DNA from 4 places in the Pantoea sp. R13S299 genome. Region 2 is predicted to be linked to each of the others. Evidence: predicted binding sites of a transcription regulator. Region 2 holds the regulator's gene; each other region holds the start of a gene.
What was found. Region 2 encodes CRP, which controls carbon source genes, mostly activating them, when cyclic AMP is high. Its sites were predicted from a motif close to ATGTGANNNNNNTCACAT; they were not measured.
Positions count from the first base shown of each region.

Region 1: the regulator CRP is predicted to act here: its motif matches at 2,365-2,382, upstream of glpT (glycerol-3-phosphate transporter).
Region 3: the regulator CRP is predicted to act here: its motif matches at 2,113-2,130, upstream of ACN1CO_RS17490 (glycine dehydrogenase).
Region 4: the regulator CRP is predicted to act here: its motif matches at 2,530-2,547, upstream of aaeR (HTH-type transcriptional activator AaeR).

Region 1 covers NZ_JBLYEF010000006.1:25,377-29,572, reverse strand. Annotated here, with positions in the region: gene yigL (sugar/pyridoxal phosphate phosphatase YigL) at 51-851, shown strand; gene glpT (glycerol-3-phosphate transporter) at 898-2,238, opposite strand; gene ACN1CO_RS20590 (carboxylate/amino acid/amine transporter) at 2,613-3,473, shown strand; gene ACN1CO_RS20585 (hypothetical protein) at 3,634-3,804, opposite strand; gene ACN1CO_RS20580 (DUF1456 family protein) at 3,983-4,196, opposite strand, start outside.
Region 2 covers NZ_JBLYEF010000005.1:214,473-218,668, reverse strand. Annotated here, with positions in the region: gene ACN1CO_RS20120 (YheU family protein) at 1-192, shown strand, start outside; gene ACN1CO_RS20115 (phosphoribulokinase) at 254-1,123, shown strand; gene ACN1CO_RS20110 (OsmC family protein) at 1,463-1,867, opposite strand; gene crp (cAMP-activated global transcriptional regulator CRP) at 2,171-2,803, shown strand; gene ACN1CO_RS20100 (YccS/YhfK family putative transporter) at 2,861-4,196, shown strand, end outside.
Region 3 covers NZ_JBLYEF010000004.1:88,924-93,119, forward strand. Annotated here, with positions in the region: gene yjgA (ribosome biogenesis factor YjgA) at 1-69, opposite strand, end outside; gene pmbA (metalloprotease PmbA) at 185-1,525, shown strand; gene cybC (cytochrome b562) at 1,589-1,975, shown strand; gene ACN1CO_RS17490 (glycine dehydrogenase) at 2,271-2,606, shown strand; gene ACN1CO_RS17495 (SFCGS family glycine-rich protein) at 2,620-2,976, shown strand; gene ACN1CO_RS17500 (DUF4312 family protein) at 2,979-3,278, shown strand; gene ACN1CO_RS17505 (DUF4311 domain-containing protein) at 3,405-4,181, shown strand; gene ACN1CO_RS17510 (DUF4310 family protein) at 4,193-4,196, shown strand, end outside.
Region 4 covers NZ_JBLYEF010000004.1:25,159-29,354, forward strand. Annotated here, with positions in the region: gene tldD (metalloprotease TldD) at 1-1,342, shown strand, start outside; gene ACN1CO_RS17170 (hypothetical protein) at 1,350-1,508, opposite strand; gene aaeR (HTH-type transcriptional activator AaeR) at 1,595-2,512, opposite strand; gene aaeX (p-hydroxybenzoic acid efflux pump operon protein AaeX) at 2,745-2,948, shown strand; gene aaeA (p-hydroxybenzoic acid efflux pump subunit AaeA) at 2,956-3,888, shown strand; gene aaeB (p-hydroxybenzoic acid efflux pump subunit AaeB) at 3,898-4,196, shown strand, end outside.

The DNA of each region.
Region 1 (4,196 bases), on a different contig from region 2:
TAATTTATCCGACCGGTTTAAACCGGCAGAACCAGATACCCGAGGTTTTCATGTATCACATCGTTGCATCCGATCTGGATGGCACGCTGCTTTCCCCCGAACATCGTCTGACTCCTTTTGCGCGTGAAACGCTGCAGCAGCTGGTCGCGAAAGATATTCACTTTGTGTTCGCCACCGGCCGTCATCATATCGATGTCGGACAGATGCGCGACAGTCTGGCGATTCCGGCCTATATGATCACCTCAAACGGCGCACGCGTGCACAACGCAGAGGGCGAACTGGTGTTCAGTCATAATCTGGATGAGGATATCGCCAGCGATCTGTTTGGCCTGCAATATCATCACAGCGATATTCTGACGCACGTTTACCGCGACGATGAGTGGTTTGTCAGCCGTTCAAGCCCGGCTGAGCAGGACTATTTCCGCGAGTCGGTCTTCAACTATCAGGTCTATGAGCCGGGCCTGCTGCCAACCGATAACATCAGTAAGGTCTTCTTTACCTGCGAAAATCCCGAGCATCTGATTCCGATGGAGCAGGCGATTGAAGCGCGCTGGGGCGATCGGGTTAACGTCAGTTTCTCGCTGCCGACCTGTCTGGAAGTGATGGCGGGCGGCGTGTCGAAAGGGCATGCGCTGGAAGCAGTCGCGAAGACGCTAGGCCACACGCTGAAAAGCTGTATCGCCTTTGGCGATGGCATGAATGATGTGGAGATGCTGAGCATGGCGGGTAAGGGCTATATCATGCAGAATGCCCATCAGCGGTTGAAAGATACGCTGCCGGAGCTGGAGGTGATTGGTTCGAATGCTGATGATGCGGTGCCGCAGACGCTGCGCACGCTCTATCTGGCTTAAGCCGTTAGCGTAAAAAGGGCCGTTATCCGGCCCTTTTTTATTGCCGTCAGGCGAGGGTCTTTTTGTGTTTGTGTTCGCTGACCATCGTCAGTAACAGCAGAATAACCGCCAGCACACAGCCTGCAATCATCACTATGAAGCCGCCGTCCCAGCCGAAGTAATCGACGGTGTAACCGACAATGGCGCTGGCCGCGACCGATCCACCCAGGTAGCCGAACAGGCCGGTAAAGCCCGCCGCCGTTCCCGCCGCTTTTTTCGGTGCCAGCTCCAGCGCGTGCAGACCAATCAGCATCACCGGACCGTAGATCAGGAAGCCAATCACGATCATGCAGGCCATGTCGACGCCAGGATTGCCCGCCGGGTTGAGCCAGTAGATCACGGTCGCGATGGTCACCAGCGTCATAAAGAACACCCCGGTCGCACCGCGATTACCACGGAATACTTTGTCCGACATCCAGCCGCACAGCAGCGTTCCCGGAATCCCCGCATACTCATAGAGGAAGTAGGCCCACGACGATTTATCCAGCGTGAAGTGTTTTACTTCGCGCAGATAGGTCGGTGACCAGTCGAGGATGCCGTAGCGCAGCAGATAGACAAACACGTTAGCCAGCGCGATGTACCACAGCAGTTTGTTCGGCAACACATACTTCATGAAGATCTGTTTTGCCGTCAGCTCCTCTTCGTGGCTGGCATCGTAGTCAGGCGGATAGTCGTTTTTATACTCTTCAATCGGCGGCAGACCGCAGGATTGTGGCGTATCGCGCATCAGCGCAAAGGCCAGAATCGCAATGGCAATCGCGCCAAACGCTGGCATGTAGAGTGCCGCTTTCCAGTCGTTGAACCACGCCATACCGAGCAGGAACAGCAGAGGCGGAATGCCGCCGCCCACGTTATGGGCACAGTTCCAGACCGAGACGATCCTGCCGCGCTCTTTCTGTGACCACCAGTGAACCATGGTGCGCCCACAGGGTGGCCAGCCCATGCCCTGGAACCAGCCGCAGACAAACAGCAGCACGAACATCACCATGATGCTGGAGGTCGCCCAGGGGACGAATCCCATAATCAGCATTACTGCCGCAGCCAGAATCAGACCGGCCGGTAAGAAGACGCGCGGGTTTGAGCGGTCAGAGACCGAGCCCATGATGAATTTTGAAAAGCCGTAGGCAATGGAGATGCCGGACAGGGCAAAACCGAGATCGCCTCGTGAAAAACCCTGCTCCACCAGATAGGGCATGGCGAGTGCGAAGTTTTTTCTGACCAGGTAGTAGGCCGCATAACCAAAGAAGATCCCGATGAAAATTTGCCAGCGCAGACGACGGTAGAGCGGATCAACGTGATCCTCCGCCACCTGCGGCTGACGTGGTGCAGGTTTAAAAATGCTCAGCATCAGTGAGGCCCTCCAGGGCACATTATGATTTTTGATTCCCAGCAGGTTGGGGCAGAAAAGAGCAGAACAAAATGGACGCAGGATGTTCCATTTCGCGCAAAGAATAATGTTAGTTGCGCAACGTTACTGTGATGAATGACACATTTGTTACAGTTTTATTACAGTTGAGAGCGAAAGTGATCACGTGATGGATTATTTCGCGCATTTTATCTGGCTGAAAACCTATTCAGCCGCCAGTTATGTCAGGGAGTGTAAGCAGGCTATCCAGTGGTTATTCTGATCGCCTGGTTTGTAATCAGATGTCAACCAGATTTCACAGCCTGACGGCGGCACATTGTTTACACTGGCGGCCTGTTCATTTCGGGGTCGTCGCCGTGTTTTTATTAATCATTACCACCATCCTGTGGGCTTTTTCGTTCAGCCTGATTGGCGAATACCTTGCCGGGCAGGTGGACAGCTGGTTCTCTGTACTGATGCGTCTGGCGCTGGCTGCGCTGGTGTTTTTACCGTTCCTGCGCTGGCGTGGTCATCGTCCTTCAACGCTGCTGCTTTACATGCTGGTGGGGATGCTGCAGCTGGGTGTGATGTATCTGCTGAGCTTTGAAGCCTATCTCTACCTTAGCGTGTCGGAGTTCCTGCTGTTTACGGTGATGACGCCGCTCTATGTGACGCTGATTTACGATCTGATCAGCCGTCGTCCGCTGCGCATTGGCTATATCTTCAGTGCGCTACTGGCGGTGGCTGGCGCGGCCATTATTCGCTATGACAAAGTCAGCGATCATTTCTGGTTTGGTCTGCTGTTAGTGCAACTGGCAAACATCTGCTTTGCGGCAGGAATGGTGGGCTATAAGCGTCTGCAGGAGACCCGCCCGATGCCGCAGCACACGGCCTTCTCCTGGTTCTATCTGGGTGCGGTGTTGATTGCGGTGATCGCGTGGTGTGCCTGGGGCAATCCGCAGAAGCTGCCGACCACCTCACTACAGTGGGGCATTCTGGTCTGGCTGGGCGTCGCCGCTTCCGGTCTCGGCTATTTCATGTGGAACTACGGTGCAACGCAGGTCGATGCTGGCACGCTGGGCATTATGAATAACATGCACGTGCCCGCCGGGCTGCTGGTGAATCTGGCTATCTGGCAGGAGAAACCGCACTGGCCGAGCTTTATTGCGGGCGCGCTGGTGATCATCGCCTCGCTGTGGGTGCATAAGCGCTGGGTAGTGGGGCGCGGTCAGAAGTGACTTTGCTGGTGGTCGGGTGCGTTCTGCCCGCAGAAAGGGTCTGCAATTTAAAGACGGCGTAAAGTATGAGTTGCTTCTCTGCGATAGACACTCGACGCCGTGATCCGACACCAGCCTCTAATGAGCTGGACGGCCATTATCACTTACTTACTCTGTCTGGTTATCTCAGATAGGGTATCTTCATACCAAATAATCCATTAAGTACCCGGAATATTTTATTAACCAGCAGACTGTTTTTATTAACGGAGCTTAACTGCACGACTTCCGCGCTGGCACTTTCTGTTCCTGCACCGCTGGCCTGGCTTGTTTCAAAATGAGTTAATTCACGCATATTTCTTCCTGATTGAATGATTGAAAGTTAACCCGGCAAGGTGCGAATCAGGTATTGACTGCGCCCCACCAGAATCAATCATGCATCAGGAAACATTATGAAATAAATAGTAATATCTTTAAAGGCCTCGTTATGGGATCTCTGATCTTTCAGAAAAAAGATCGGCGCCGCCAGGCCTCTATTTATCGCGCGGGGCTTGTGACGGACGCTGAATCATCGCCAGCCCTTTCAGGAAGTTACGCAGAATCTGGTCGCCGCACTCGCGGTAGTTCTTATGATCGGGCTTGCGGAAAATCGCGCCGATTTCGGCCTGTGAAACGGTAAAATTCACGCGTTTCAGGACATCCGGGATGTCGGTGGTTTTCAGATCAAAAGCGATGCGCAGCTTTCTC
Region 2 (4,196 bases):
CCAGAGACCCTTGAAAATCTGATTGAAACCTTTGTGCTGCGCGAAGGTACGGACTATGGCGAGCAGGAACGCAGCCTGCTGGACAAGGTGGCTGATGTGCGACGCCAGCTGGAAACCGGTGAAGTGGTGCTGGTGTGGTCGGAACTGCATGAATCGGTCAATATCATGCCACGCAAAGAATTTCGCGGCTGATGCACCCGGCATCATTTCATGATAACAATGCTCATCGCCCGACCTCACAGGGAGCTTTTCTATGTCTGCACGTCATCCCATTATCGCGGTGACCGGTTCCAGCGGCGCAGGGACCACCACTACCAGCCTCGCGTTTCGCAAAATCTTTCAGCAGCTCGATCTTCATGCGGCCGAGCTGGAAGGTGACAGCTTTCACCGCTTTACCCGCCCTGAAATGGATATGGCGATTCGTAAAGCGCGCGATTTAGGGCGTCATGTCAGCTACTTCGGTCCGGAAGCTAATGACTTTGGCCTGCTGGAACAGAGCTTTAAAGAGTATGGTCAAAGCGGACAGGGGCAATCGCGTAAATATCTGCACACCTACGATGAAGCAGTACCGTGGAATCAGGTGCCCGGCACCTTTACGCCATGGCAGCCGCTGCCGCAGAACACCGACATTCTTTTCTATGAAGGACTGCACGGTGGCGTGGTAACAGCACAACACAACGTGGCGGAACAGGTCGATCTGCTGGTGGGCGTGGTGCCGATTGTTAACCTGGAGTGGATTCAGAAGCTGGTGCGCGACACTGGCGAGCGCGGTCATTCACGTGAAGCGGTGATGGATTCCGTGGTGCGCTCAATGGAGGATTACATCAACTTCATCACGCCGCAGTTCTCACGCACCCACCTCAACTTTCAGCGCGTCCCGACCGTCGATACCTCAAACCCGTTCGCGGCCCGCGCCATTCCGTCACTGGATGAGAGCTTTGTGGTGATTCACTTTCAGGCGCTGGAAGATATCGACTTCCCCTACCTGCTGGCGATGCTGCAGGGATCATTTATCTCGCACATCAATACGCTGGTCGTGCCCGGCGGCAAAATGGGTCTGGCGATGGAGTTGATCATGGGCCCGCTGGTGAAACGGCTGATGGAAGGTAAACGGATAGAGTAAGAGTTCAAAAGGGCCTTTCCAGACTAATGCCAATGCTGGATAAGTCTAACAGCAGCGAAAAAACTTAACACGCAGGGAACCGGGTCACAAGAGGAAAGCGTCCCGCGCCAGGGACAAAAACGCCGGGAGCGTTTTTGAACAACGCAACGCGTTGGCCCGGCAACGGGCGCACCTCAGGGATGAGGTGCGTAATCGCGCGGGCCGAGCGGCCAGGGATTGGCTCAAGCGACTTTCCGATCTGACCCGGTTCCCCTGCGCCAGCAAAGTCTCAAAGCGAATTCCCCATCCAGGCACGGCCTCACACCGGACTACCAGCAACTTTGAAAAAAACTGCGACTGTTACAGCTCAACCACTTCATAGCTATGCGTCATCGTCACACCTTTACCCAGCATGATGGCCACCGAGCAATATTTTTCTGCAGAAAGATCCACCGCGCGTGAGACCGCTTTATCCTGGAGCGCTTTACCACTCACGATAAAATGCAGGTTGATGTGCGTAAAGATTCTCGGCGCCTCTTCACGACGTTCTGAGGTCAGTTTTACTTCACAATCAGCCACATCGTTGCGGCCTTTTTGCAGAATTGAAACCACATCAATCGCGCTGCATCCGCCAGCCGCCATCAGCACCATCTCCATTGGGCTGGGCGCTTTATCACCTGAATTGCCATCCATCAGTATCTGATGGCCGGATGAGGATTCTCCGAGGAATGTCAGCCCTTCTACCCACTTCACTCTTGCCTGCATGATTTTTGCTCCGGAATACGCTGTTTTGCCGCCAGACTACGCTTTCACCTGGTAAACAGCAATCCAGAGAAATCCGCCTGTAGCTGAAGCGAGACAACAGAAGACAGTCGGCAAAAGCTGTGCTACAAACAGTGCTGAAAATATTTTTCGTCACCCGATGGCGAAGCCGGGAAGAATGATGCGCACTGCGCCTGATGCGGCCCGAATAATTTCCTGAAAGGGAAACGCTTGAAGCTTTCACCGCCTGACAGGGAAAACTGCCCCCTGTATTTTGGGCACGATTACAACAGAGGATAATAGCGAATGGTTCTCGGCAAACCGCAAACAGACCCTACACTCGAATGGTTCCTGTCCCATTGCCATATTCACAAGTATCCATCCAAAAGTACGCTTATTCACCAAGGTGAAAAAGCAGAAACGCTTTACTACATCGTTAAAGGTTCCGTCGCGGTTCTGATTAAAGATGAAGAAGGCAAAGAGATGATTCTTTCCTACCTGAATCAGGGCGATTTCATTGGTGAGCTTGGCCTCTTCGAAGAAGGCCAGGAGCGCAGCGCCTGGGTACGTGCGAAAAGCGCGTGCGAAGTGGCGGAAATTTCTTACAAGAAATTCCGTCAGCTGATCCAGGTTAACCCCGACATCCTGATGCGACTCTCAGCACAGATGGCGAGTCGCCTGCAGGTCACGTCTGAAAAAGTGGGTAACCTCGCTTTCCTCGACGTCACCGGACGCATTGCACAGACCCTGCTCAACCTGGCGAAGCAGCCAGATGCCATGACGCATCCCGACGGCATGCAAATTAAAATCACTCGTCAGGAAATTGGCCAGATTGTTGGTTGTTCACGCGAAACCGTGGGCCGTATTTTGAAGATGCTGGAAGATCAGAACCTGATCTCCGCACACGGCAAAACCATCGTCGTTTACGGCACCCGCTAATTCCTGTCACCCACGGCGTGATGGCAACATCACGCCGTTATTGTTTGTGTTGGGCCGATGTGGCGTCGAATCATTTACCATCCTGAAGTTAACTATGCCTTGAGGCAAACGCTGGTCCTCTGTCTGCCAGTGGCGCTGGGCTGGCTGGCTGGCGACCTGCAAAAAGGTCTGCTGTTCTCGTTAGTGCCCGCCTGCTGCAACATTTCCGGTCTGGATACCCCGCACAAACGCTTCTTCAAACGTCTGATTGTTGGCGGCAGCCTGTTTGCCCTCGGCAGCTTTCTGATTCAGTGGCTCACCCTGCATGCGATTCCACTGCCGCTGATCCTCTTCGCTATGCCCCTGCTGCTCGGCGTCACCGGTGAAATCAGCCCGCTGCATGGCCGCCTGCTGCCCGGCACCCTTATCGCCGCCATCTTCACCCTCAGCCTGATTGGCCGCATGCCCATCTACGTCACCCCGCTGCTCTATATCGGCGGCACGCTCTGGTATGGGGTCTTCAACTGGTTCTGGTTCTGGCTGTGGAAAGAGCAGCCGATGCGCGAAAGCCTCAGCCTGATCTACCGCGAGCTGGCTAACTACTGCGACGCCAAATATACCCTGCTCACGCAGCTCACCGATCCGGAAAAGGCGCTGCCGCCGCTGCTGGCACGTCAGCAGAAAGTGGTCGATTTGATCAACACCTGTTATCAGCAGATGCACATGCTGTCGGCAAGCCGCGATCACAGCCATAAACGGCTGACGCGCGCCTTTCAGGTGGCACTGGATCTGCAGGAGCATATCTCAGTCAGCCTGCATCGGCCGGAAGAGGTGCAAAAACTGGTCGAGCAGAGCCATGCCGAAGCGGTCATTCGCTGGAATGCCAAAACCATCTCGGCCCGGCTGCGTGTGCTGGCGGATAACATCCTTTATCACCAGCTACCCGATCGCTTTGCAATGGATAAACAGCTCGGTGCGCTGGAAAAGATCGCCCATCAGCATCCCGACAATCCGGTAGGTAACTTCTGCCTTTACCACTTCAATCGCATTGCGCGGGTCCTGCGCACCCAGAAACCGTTGTATCAACGCGATCTGATGGCGGACCGCCAGCGCCGTCTGCCGCTGTTACCGGCGCTGCGCAGTTATCTCTCATTCCGCTCGTCGGCACTGCGCACTGCCGGCCGCTTTGCAGTCATGCTGATGCTGGGAAGCGCGCTGGCGCTGTTCTTCAACATCCCCAAACCCTACTGGATCCTGATGACCATCATGTTCGTCAGCCAGAACGGTTACAGCGCTACCCGTGTCCGCATCCAGCATAGGGCGCTGGGCACCTTTGCCGGTCTGGTCATCGCGGCCGCGACGCTGCGCCTGGCGGTGCCGGAGTCGCTGGTGCTGATGATCATGCTGGCGATAA
Region 3 (4,196 bases), on a different contig from region 2:
AATCTCTTCATCTTCTTCTTCGTCATTATCTGGCACATCGTCGAGCCACTCATCGGGCTGTTTGGTCATTTCCGGGCTCCCAAAAAAAAGAGGCTAATCCTACCAGTTTATCGGGTGACTGCGAAATTGTTCTCTGACTCTGATAGACTCAAATCATTCACACATAAGATTAGACGGCAGGTCGATGAACGTATCTACTCAGGTTGCAGAACAGCGAAAAGTACTGGAGCAGGCCATTGCGCAGGCACTTGAACTGGCTAAAGCAAGCACTGACAGCGCGGAAGTGGCAGTCAGTAAAACCACCGGCATCGGGGTCAGCACCCGCTATGGCGAAGTGGAAAACGTCGAATTCAACAGCGACGGTGCGCTGGGCATCACCGTTTATCATCAGAATCGTAAAGGCAGCGCCTCATCGACCGACCTCAGCCCGGACGCGATCAAACGTACCGTGCAGGCGGCGATTGATATTGCGCGCTACACCTCGCCCGATCCGTTTGCCGGACCGGCCGACGCAGAGCTGCTGGCCTATGATGCGCCGGACCTGGATCTCTACCATCCGTGGGAGATTGATGCTGACCGTGCCATTGAACTGGCTGCGCAGGCAGAACAGGCGTCTCTGCGTGCAGACAAGCGTATCACCAATACCGAAGGTGGCAGCTTCAACAGCCACGTCGGCATCAAAGTCTTTGGCAACAGTCACGGCATGTTGCAGAGCTACTGCTCAAGCCGCCACTCGCTCTCCAGTAGTGTGATTGCCGAGCAGGATGGCAACATGGAGCGCGACTACGCCTACACCATTGGCCGCGCCTTTGAAGATCTGAAAAGCCCGGAGTGGGTCGGTGCAGAGTGCGCACGCCGCACGCTCTCCCGTCTGGCTCCGCGTAAACTCCCAACGATGAAAGCCCCGGTGATTTTTGCCTCTGAAGTGGCGACCGGCTTATTCGGTCATCTGGTTGGCGCGATTAGCGGCGGCAGCGTTTACCGTAAGTCAACCTTCCTGCTGGATTCCATGGGTCAGCAGATTCTGCCGGAGTGGCTCACCATCAATGAGCAGCCGCATCTGCTGAAAGGGCTGGCCTCTACGCCTTTTGACAGCGAAGGCGTGCGGACTCAGGCGCGCGACATCATTAAAGATGGCGTGCTGCAGACCTGGCTGCTGACCAGTTACTCAGCCCGTAAACTCGGCCTGACCAGCACCGGTCACGCTGGCGGCATTCATAACTGGCGCATTGCCGGTCAGGGCCACAGCTTTGACGAGCTGCTCAAGCAGATGGGCACCGGATTAGTCGTGACCGAGCTGATGGGCCAGGGCGTCAGCGCCATTACCGGTGATTACTCACGCGGTGCGGCCGGTTTCTGGGTCGAGAATGGTGTTATTCAGTACCCGGTCAGCGAAGTCACCATCGCCGGAAATCTTAAAGACATGTGGCGCAACATGGTGACGATTGGTGACGATATTGAAACCCGTAGCAATATTCAGTGCGGTTCCGTGTTACTGCCTGAGATGAAGATAGCGGGACAATAAAGATGAATTCCTGAAGCAGCCTGTTGGCTGCTTTTTTTTCATCACAATAAAAAGGAAGTAATGATGCGTAAGCATGTAATTGCAATGTTGTCGGCTTCTCTGTTGTTCTCCAGCGTCAGCCTCTATGCGGCGGATCTGGAGCAGGATATGGACACGCTGAATGCGAACCTGAAAATCGTCAAGAAAAGTGACAATGCTCAGGAGATGCAACAGGCGTTAACTAAAATGCGTGCCGCGGCGCAGGATGCTAAAAAATCGACGCCGGATAAGCTGGAAGGTCAGCCTGCTGACAGCGCGCAGGTCAAAGATTATCACGCGGGCCTCGACTCACTCATCGCACAGATCGACGTGGTCAGCGCGCTGGCGAAAGCCAACAACGTGGAGGGCGCAAAGCGCGAAGCGGCTAAATTTGATGACATCCGCAATACCAACCATAAGAAATTCCGTTAATCCGATCGCCGGTCAGCCCGACCGGCGCTCTTTTACCATCACTTCTGCTTATAACCACGCCCTGAACCGCAACGCGTCACGCCTGTCGTCGCACAACATCACCGTCTGTCACCGCTAAATCCATCATTTTGCGCATTATGCGACGCGTGTCGCACTAAGCGTGCAGCCTGCGATCTGACGCACAACCTTCACTTCAATTTCCACTTGCTGCTGGAAATGTTGCCTCTCCACAGCCGGGGTGATGACCGTTAATTTGTTTCTAACGCGAATTATCCGGTTTAACAGGAGTAGCAAGGTGAGCAATAACGGCGTCCCGGTGTATGAAGCGCCACCGGAGAAAGTGCAACAGCTGGCTGAGCGCGTGATGACGCAGATTGCGGCCATCTATCAGCAGCATGGCATTCAGCCCAATGCGGTTCAGCAGCAGATGCTGCAATCGCATGTCGGTGCCATGGCGTCACGCTCGCTGAGCGGAGAGCCGCTGCCGGAAGTGGAAGCGGAGCTGTTTGAGGATATTCCGCCGGAAACGGTCGCGCTGGCGCAGCAGGTCGTCGATCTGTTCGGCAATCTCCCCCGCGAAGAGGCCTGGCTGCTGTCGGTGCATATTGAAGTCGCGCGATCCAACAATTAGAGAGGAACACAACATGGTAACAGTCGTGATTGGCGATCGTTTAGGTAAGGGCCAGAAAGTGGCGGCGGGCATCGAGAAAGCGGGTGGCCGTGCCGTCGTGGTGCCAGGTGTGGCCGCTGACATGAAGCTGGGTGACGTGATGAAGGCAGAAAACGCCGATTTCGGCATCTCGTTCTGCGGCAGCGGCGGCGCAGGGGCCATTACCGCACAGAACAAATATGGCTACAAAGCTAAACATGGCATGCGCTCTGTCGACGAAGGCGTCACCGCCATTAATGAAGGTGCCACCGTGCTGGGCTTCGGCTTTATGGATAAAGAAGAGTTAGGTGAGCGGCTGGTGCAGGCCTGGAACAAGAAGCACGGCAGCTGATTATGAAAGAACAATACGTTACCCAGGTGACGGTTGAGGGCAAAGGCGACACCAAAGCGAAAGCCTTTGCCGATGCCCTGAGTCGGGTGCAGAACCAGGTTCTGCGCGCGACGCAAAAAATTCTGCTGCGCATTGAACCTCAGGATGTCCGGGTGCTGCGCGCGCAGGAGAGCGTCAAAACCGAGAAGTTTCTCTTCTTCTTTCTGGCGCGCCAGCGGAGGAGCTTCAGCGTCACGCTGGAGATCACCGTCAGCGTCACCGTTTTCGACACCGAACAGGTGACGTTCACGGCGGCATCATAAAACAGAGCCTGTTCACATCAGCCAGCTACTGGCCCGATTCCCAGCTGTCGCGATAGCGCGGCGGTCGGGCGGGGCGATGGAGCGGCTGAGGCAGGGCAGGTAAAAACGACAACAAGGTACAACAACATGTTTTTAATCATTTTGTTTAAGTCGTTGATCATTGGCGGGCTGGTCGGGGTTGGCGTCGGTGCGGGCGCTGCTCGCATGTTCCACGCTCCAACCACCCAAGGCATGGGCGCCTTTCGTACGCTGGGCGAGCTTAACTCGTGCGAAGGCGATCCGGCCTCCCACTTCTCCTTTGGTCTTGGCTTCTTTTTTAATGCCTGGGCATCGTCTGTCGCAGCCGGTTCATTCACGCAGGATGTGGATCACCGCATCATTCCAAACTGGGGTGCGGCTGCCCTGATGGTGAAAAACCGTAATGTGGCGGAGACGCTGCATGACCCGAAAAAAATGGCCATCGCCTGCGGCATCATCGGCATGATCGTGGTCGCCTTCCTCAACTCTACCGCCTCGGCGGTTCCCGCTGCGCTGCAGGTTACGGCGGTCAAAGTGCTGGTGCCCGCCGCAAACCTGCTGGTGAACACGGTGATGCCGGTGATTTTCTGGCTGGCGGCGATCGACGCAGGCAAAAAGTCAGGCTTCTGGGCCACCATCTTTGGCGGTCTGGCGCAGCTCATCATGGGCAACGCCGTGCCGGGCCTGGTGCTGGGTATCCTGATCGGTAAAGGCGTGGAAGAGAGCGGCTGGAACCGGGTCACCAAAGTGATGATGACCGCGATCGTACTGCTGTTTGTGCTGAGCGGCTTCTTCCGTGGTTTCGACATGAAGCTGCTGCAGTCCTTCCAGCTCGGCATTCCCGGCTGGCTCGACATGATCCATAACTCAGTCAGCGGCAAATAAGGGGCGATGCGATGA
Region 4 (4,196 bases), on a different contig from region 2:
TGCCGATCTCTATTTTCAGTCCAGCTTTCACGAATCCTGGGTGCTGGAAGACAAAATTATAAAAGATGGCTCATACCATATCGATCAGGGTGTGGGCGTGCGCGCGGTCAGCGGTGAGAAAACCGGCTTCGCCTATGCAGACCAGATCACGCTGAATGCGCTGCGTCTCTCTTCTGAAGCGGCACGCAGCATTGTGCGTGAACAGGGCAATGGCAAGGCACACACGCTGTCTGCCGTGATGAACCGTTCGCTCTATTCGGCGGTCGATCCGCTGAGCAGCCTGACGCGTGAAGACAAAATTGCCCTGCTGCATCGCGTTGATAAAGTCGCCCGTGCGGCTGACCCGCGCGTACAGGAAGTGAATGCCAGCCTGACCGGTGTTTATGAGCAGGTACTGGTAGCCGCGACTGACGGCACGCTGGCGGCAGACGTTCGTCCGCTGGTTCGCCTCTCTATCAGCGTTCAGGTTGAAGACCAGGGCAAGCGTGAGCGCGGCGCAAGCGGCGGCGGTGCACGTACCGGTTATGCGTTCTTCCTTGAAGATGAAAATGGCGAAGTGCGCGCTGACGCCTGGGCGCGTGAAGCGGTGCGCATGGCGCTGGTTAATCTCTCTGCTGTGGCGGCACCTGCTGGCGCGTTGCCGGTGGTGCTGGGCGCGGGCTGGCCTGGCGTCCTGCTCCATGAAGCGGTCGGTCACGGTCTGGAAGGTGACTTCAACCGCCGTGGCACCTCGGTGTTCAGCGGTAAAATCGGTCAGCAAGTCGCGTCTGAACTCTGTACCGTGGTAGATGACGGCACCCTTGAAGGGCTGCGCGGTTCACTGGCGGTGGATGATGAAGGCGTTCCCGGCCAGTACAACATGCTGATTGAGAATGGTATGCTGAAAGGCTACATGCAGGACAAGCTGAACGCGCGTCTGATGGGCGTCAGCCCGACCGGTAACGGACGCCGTGAATCTTACGCGCATCTGCCGATGCCGCGCATGACCAACACTTATATGCTGGCAGGCAAATCATCGCCGCAGGATATTATTGAAAGTGTTGAGTACGGCATCTATGCGCCGAACTTTGGTGGTGGTCAGGTGGATATCACCTCCGGCAAATTTGTCTTCTCAACTTCAGAGGCTTATCTGATTGAGAACGGCAAAATCACCAAACCGGTCAAAGGTGCCACGCTGATTGGCTCCGGCATTGAAGCGATGCAGCAGATCTCGATGGTGGGTAATGACCTGGCGCTGGATAAAGGCGTGGGCGTCTGCGGTAAAGAGGGCCAGAGCCTGCCGGTCGGTGTCGGTCAGCCTACCCTGAAGCTGGATAAACTGACCATCGGCGGCACCGCCTGATGTGACCTTAACAACCCGCCGCCCGGCGGGTTGTCAGAATGCTGACAAATCCAAAGCCGGATGAACCTGGCAGCAATGCAATAGCTGAAAGCGCAGGGAACACGGGCAGAGGAGGAAAGCGTACCGCGCCACGGATGGCGCGGGCCGAGCGTGTCAGGGATGACATCTTTTGCGTCTTTCCGATCTGACCGTGTTCCCTTCGCTGGCTGGGTCTCACAGCTGGCCGGGGCAGATGTTGTCAACAATCTCTTGCTAGCTTTTACGGTGCTGCTGATACTGCTCGGCCACCTGTTCAAAATAGCCGGTCAGATAATCGATACAGACCTGCACCTTGAGCGGCAACTTATCTTTCTCGGTATAGAGCGCATAGACCGGACGCGGATCGGACTGATACTGCGGAAACAGAATATCGATCTCCCCTGCGGTGATCTCATCAATCACCCACATCATCGGCACATAGGCGATGCCATTGCCCGACTTCAGCCAGCGGATCAACGTCAGCGAATCATTGGTCACGAAACGTCCCTGCGGTGCCAGGCGGGTCACGAGGCCCTCCGGCGCAATCAGCTCGAAATTATTGTCGGGTCGAACGCTATATTCCAGCCAGGAAAAATTATCGATATCACCCGGCTTCTCCGGCGTGCCGTGCTGCGCCAGATAGCTTTTTGCGGCGCACACCACCATCGGCATTGCGCCAAGACGACGCGAAAAGAGGCTGGAGTCTTTTAATGCACCTACCCGAATCACCAGATCCAGACCATCCGCAATCAAATCCGGAGCCGGCACGCCGGTGACCAGATTCACACTCAGCCCAGGATATTCCCGCAGCATATCGCTGGTCATACCGGCTAACACGTTCTGCGCCATGGTCGAGGAGCTGCCAATTCGCAGTACGCCAATCGGCGTATTGTTAAACGCATAGAGCTGCTCATGCACCTGCGTCGCTTCCGCCAGCATACGACGGCAGCCCTGATAATAGATTTTACCCGCTTCGGTCAGTCCGATACTGCGGGTACTGCGATTCAGCAGCTTAACCTGCAATGCATCTTCCAGTTTCGCGACGATCTGGCTAATCGATGAGACGCTCAGATGAAGCTGACGCGCCGCAGCGGTAAATGAGCCCAGTTCAACCACTCTGGCAAAGACAGACATGCCTTTCAGTCGTTCCATTGTTTACTCTGGCTTAAAAGTGATTTAGATCACCTTCTGTAGAAAACTTATAGTCAGGCGCGTTATTATAAGCGCGCCGGGGTATTTCCCGGTGATTCTTCATTGCCTGATACCCTTCGATGATACGCTATTATTAAGCCAGCTGCGGTTCGGATAGCGCTGCCAGAGGGTTTTCCTGCGACATCTGAAAAGGCAACGAAGTATCCCGGCAAGGTCGAACTAAGGATTTGTGATGAGTGTGCTTCCGGTATTTGTCATGTTTGGGCTCTCTTTTCCGCCCGTTTTCATCGAACTTATTATTTCACTGATGCTGTTCTGGTTAGTGAAACGTGTGCTGACGCCGAGCGGTATCTACGATCTTGTCTGGCATCCGGCACTTTTTAATACAGCGCTTTACTGCTGTGTGTTTTACCTTGTCTCCCGTTTATTAGTCTGAGGTTGAAGTGAAAGCACTCATAAGAAAAATCGCGCGCTACGCGATCACTATCCTGCTGGTCATCATTGCTGTGGTCATCATCTTCCGCGCCTGGGTGTTCTATACCGAATCGCCCTGGACGCGTGATGCGCGTTTCGCGGCTGACGTGGTGGCGATCTCGCCGGATGTTACCGGCCTGATTACCGAGGTCCCGGTACACGACAACCAACTGGTGAAGAAGGGCGATACCCTGTTTGTCGTTGACCGGCCGCGCTACCAGAAAGCGCTCGATCAGGCTCAGGCGGATGTTGAATATTACCAGGCGCTGGTCAGTGAGAAACGTCGCGAAGCCGGACGCCGTAATCAGCTTGGCACCTCAGCAATGTCCCGCGAGGCGATTGAGCAATCCAACAACGATCTGCAAACCAGTGAGCATCAGCTGGCGAAATCGGTGGCGACACGCGATCTGGCTGCGATCGACCTTGAGCGCACCACCGTGAAAGCGCCTTCCGATGGCTGGGTCACTAACCTCAATGTTTACCAGGGCGAGTTTATTACCCGTGGTTCTGTGGCGGTGGCGCTGGTGCAGCAGCACTCTTTCTATGTGCTGGCTTACCTGGAAGAGACCAAACTGCATGGCGTGGAGAGGGGATTCCGCGCGGAAGTGACCCCACTCGGCAGCAATATTGTGTTGCGTGGCACCGTTGACAGCGTGGCGGCGGGCGTGACCAACAGCAGCAGCTCAGTCGACAGCAAAGGGATGGCGACGGTAGATTCCAACCTGGAGTGGGTCCGTCTGGCGCAGCGTGTGCCGGTCCGCATCCGGCTTGATCAGCAGCCCGGCAATCGCTTCCCGGCGGGTACCACGGCAACGGTGGTTATCACCGGTCAGGCCGATCGTCAGCCTGAGCATGTTTCACCGATGATCCGACTGTTTAATCGCCTGCGTGAGTTTGGTTAAGAGGGCGATATGATTCAGTTCCTGCGGTTCCCGGTAAAGCTCACCTTTGCGCTGGTGTTAGCGCTGATGGTCGGCTTTCATCTCAACCTTGAAACGCCACGCTGGGCGGTGATGACCGCCGGGATCGTGGCGGGCGGCACCGCGTTTGCGGCCGGTGGCGATCCCTATTCAGGGGCGCTGCGCTATCGCGGTGTGTTACGTATTATCGGGACATTTATCGGCTGTATCGCCGCGCTGACTATCATGATCGCCACCGTTCGTGCGCCGGTCGTAATGCTGCTGCTGTGCTGCATCTGGGCAGGACTCTG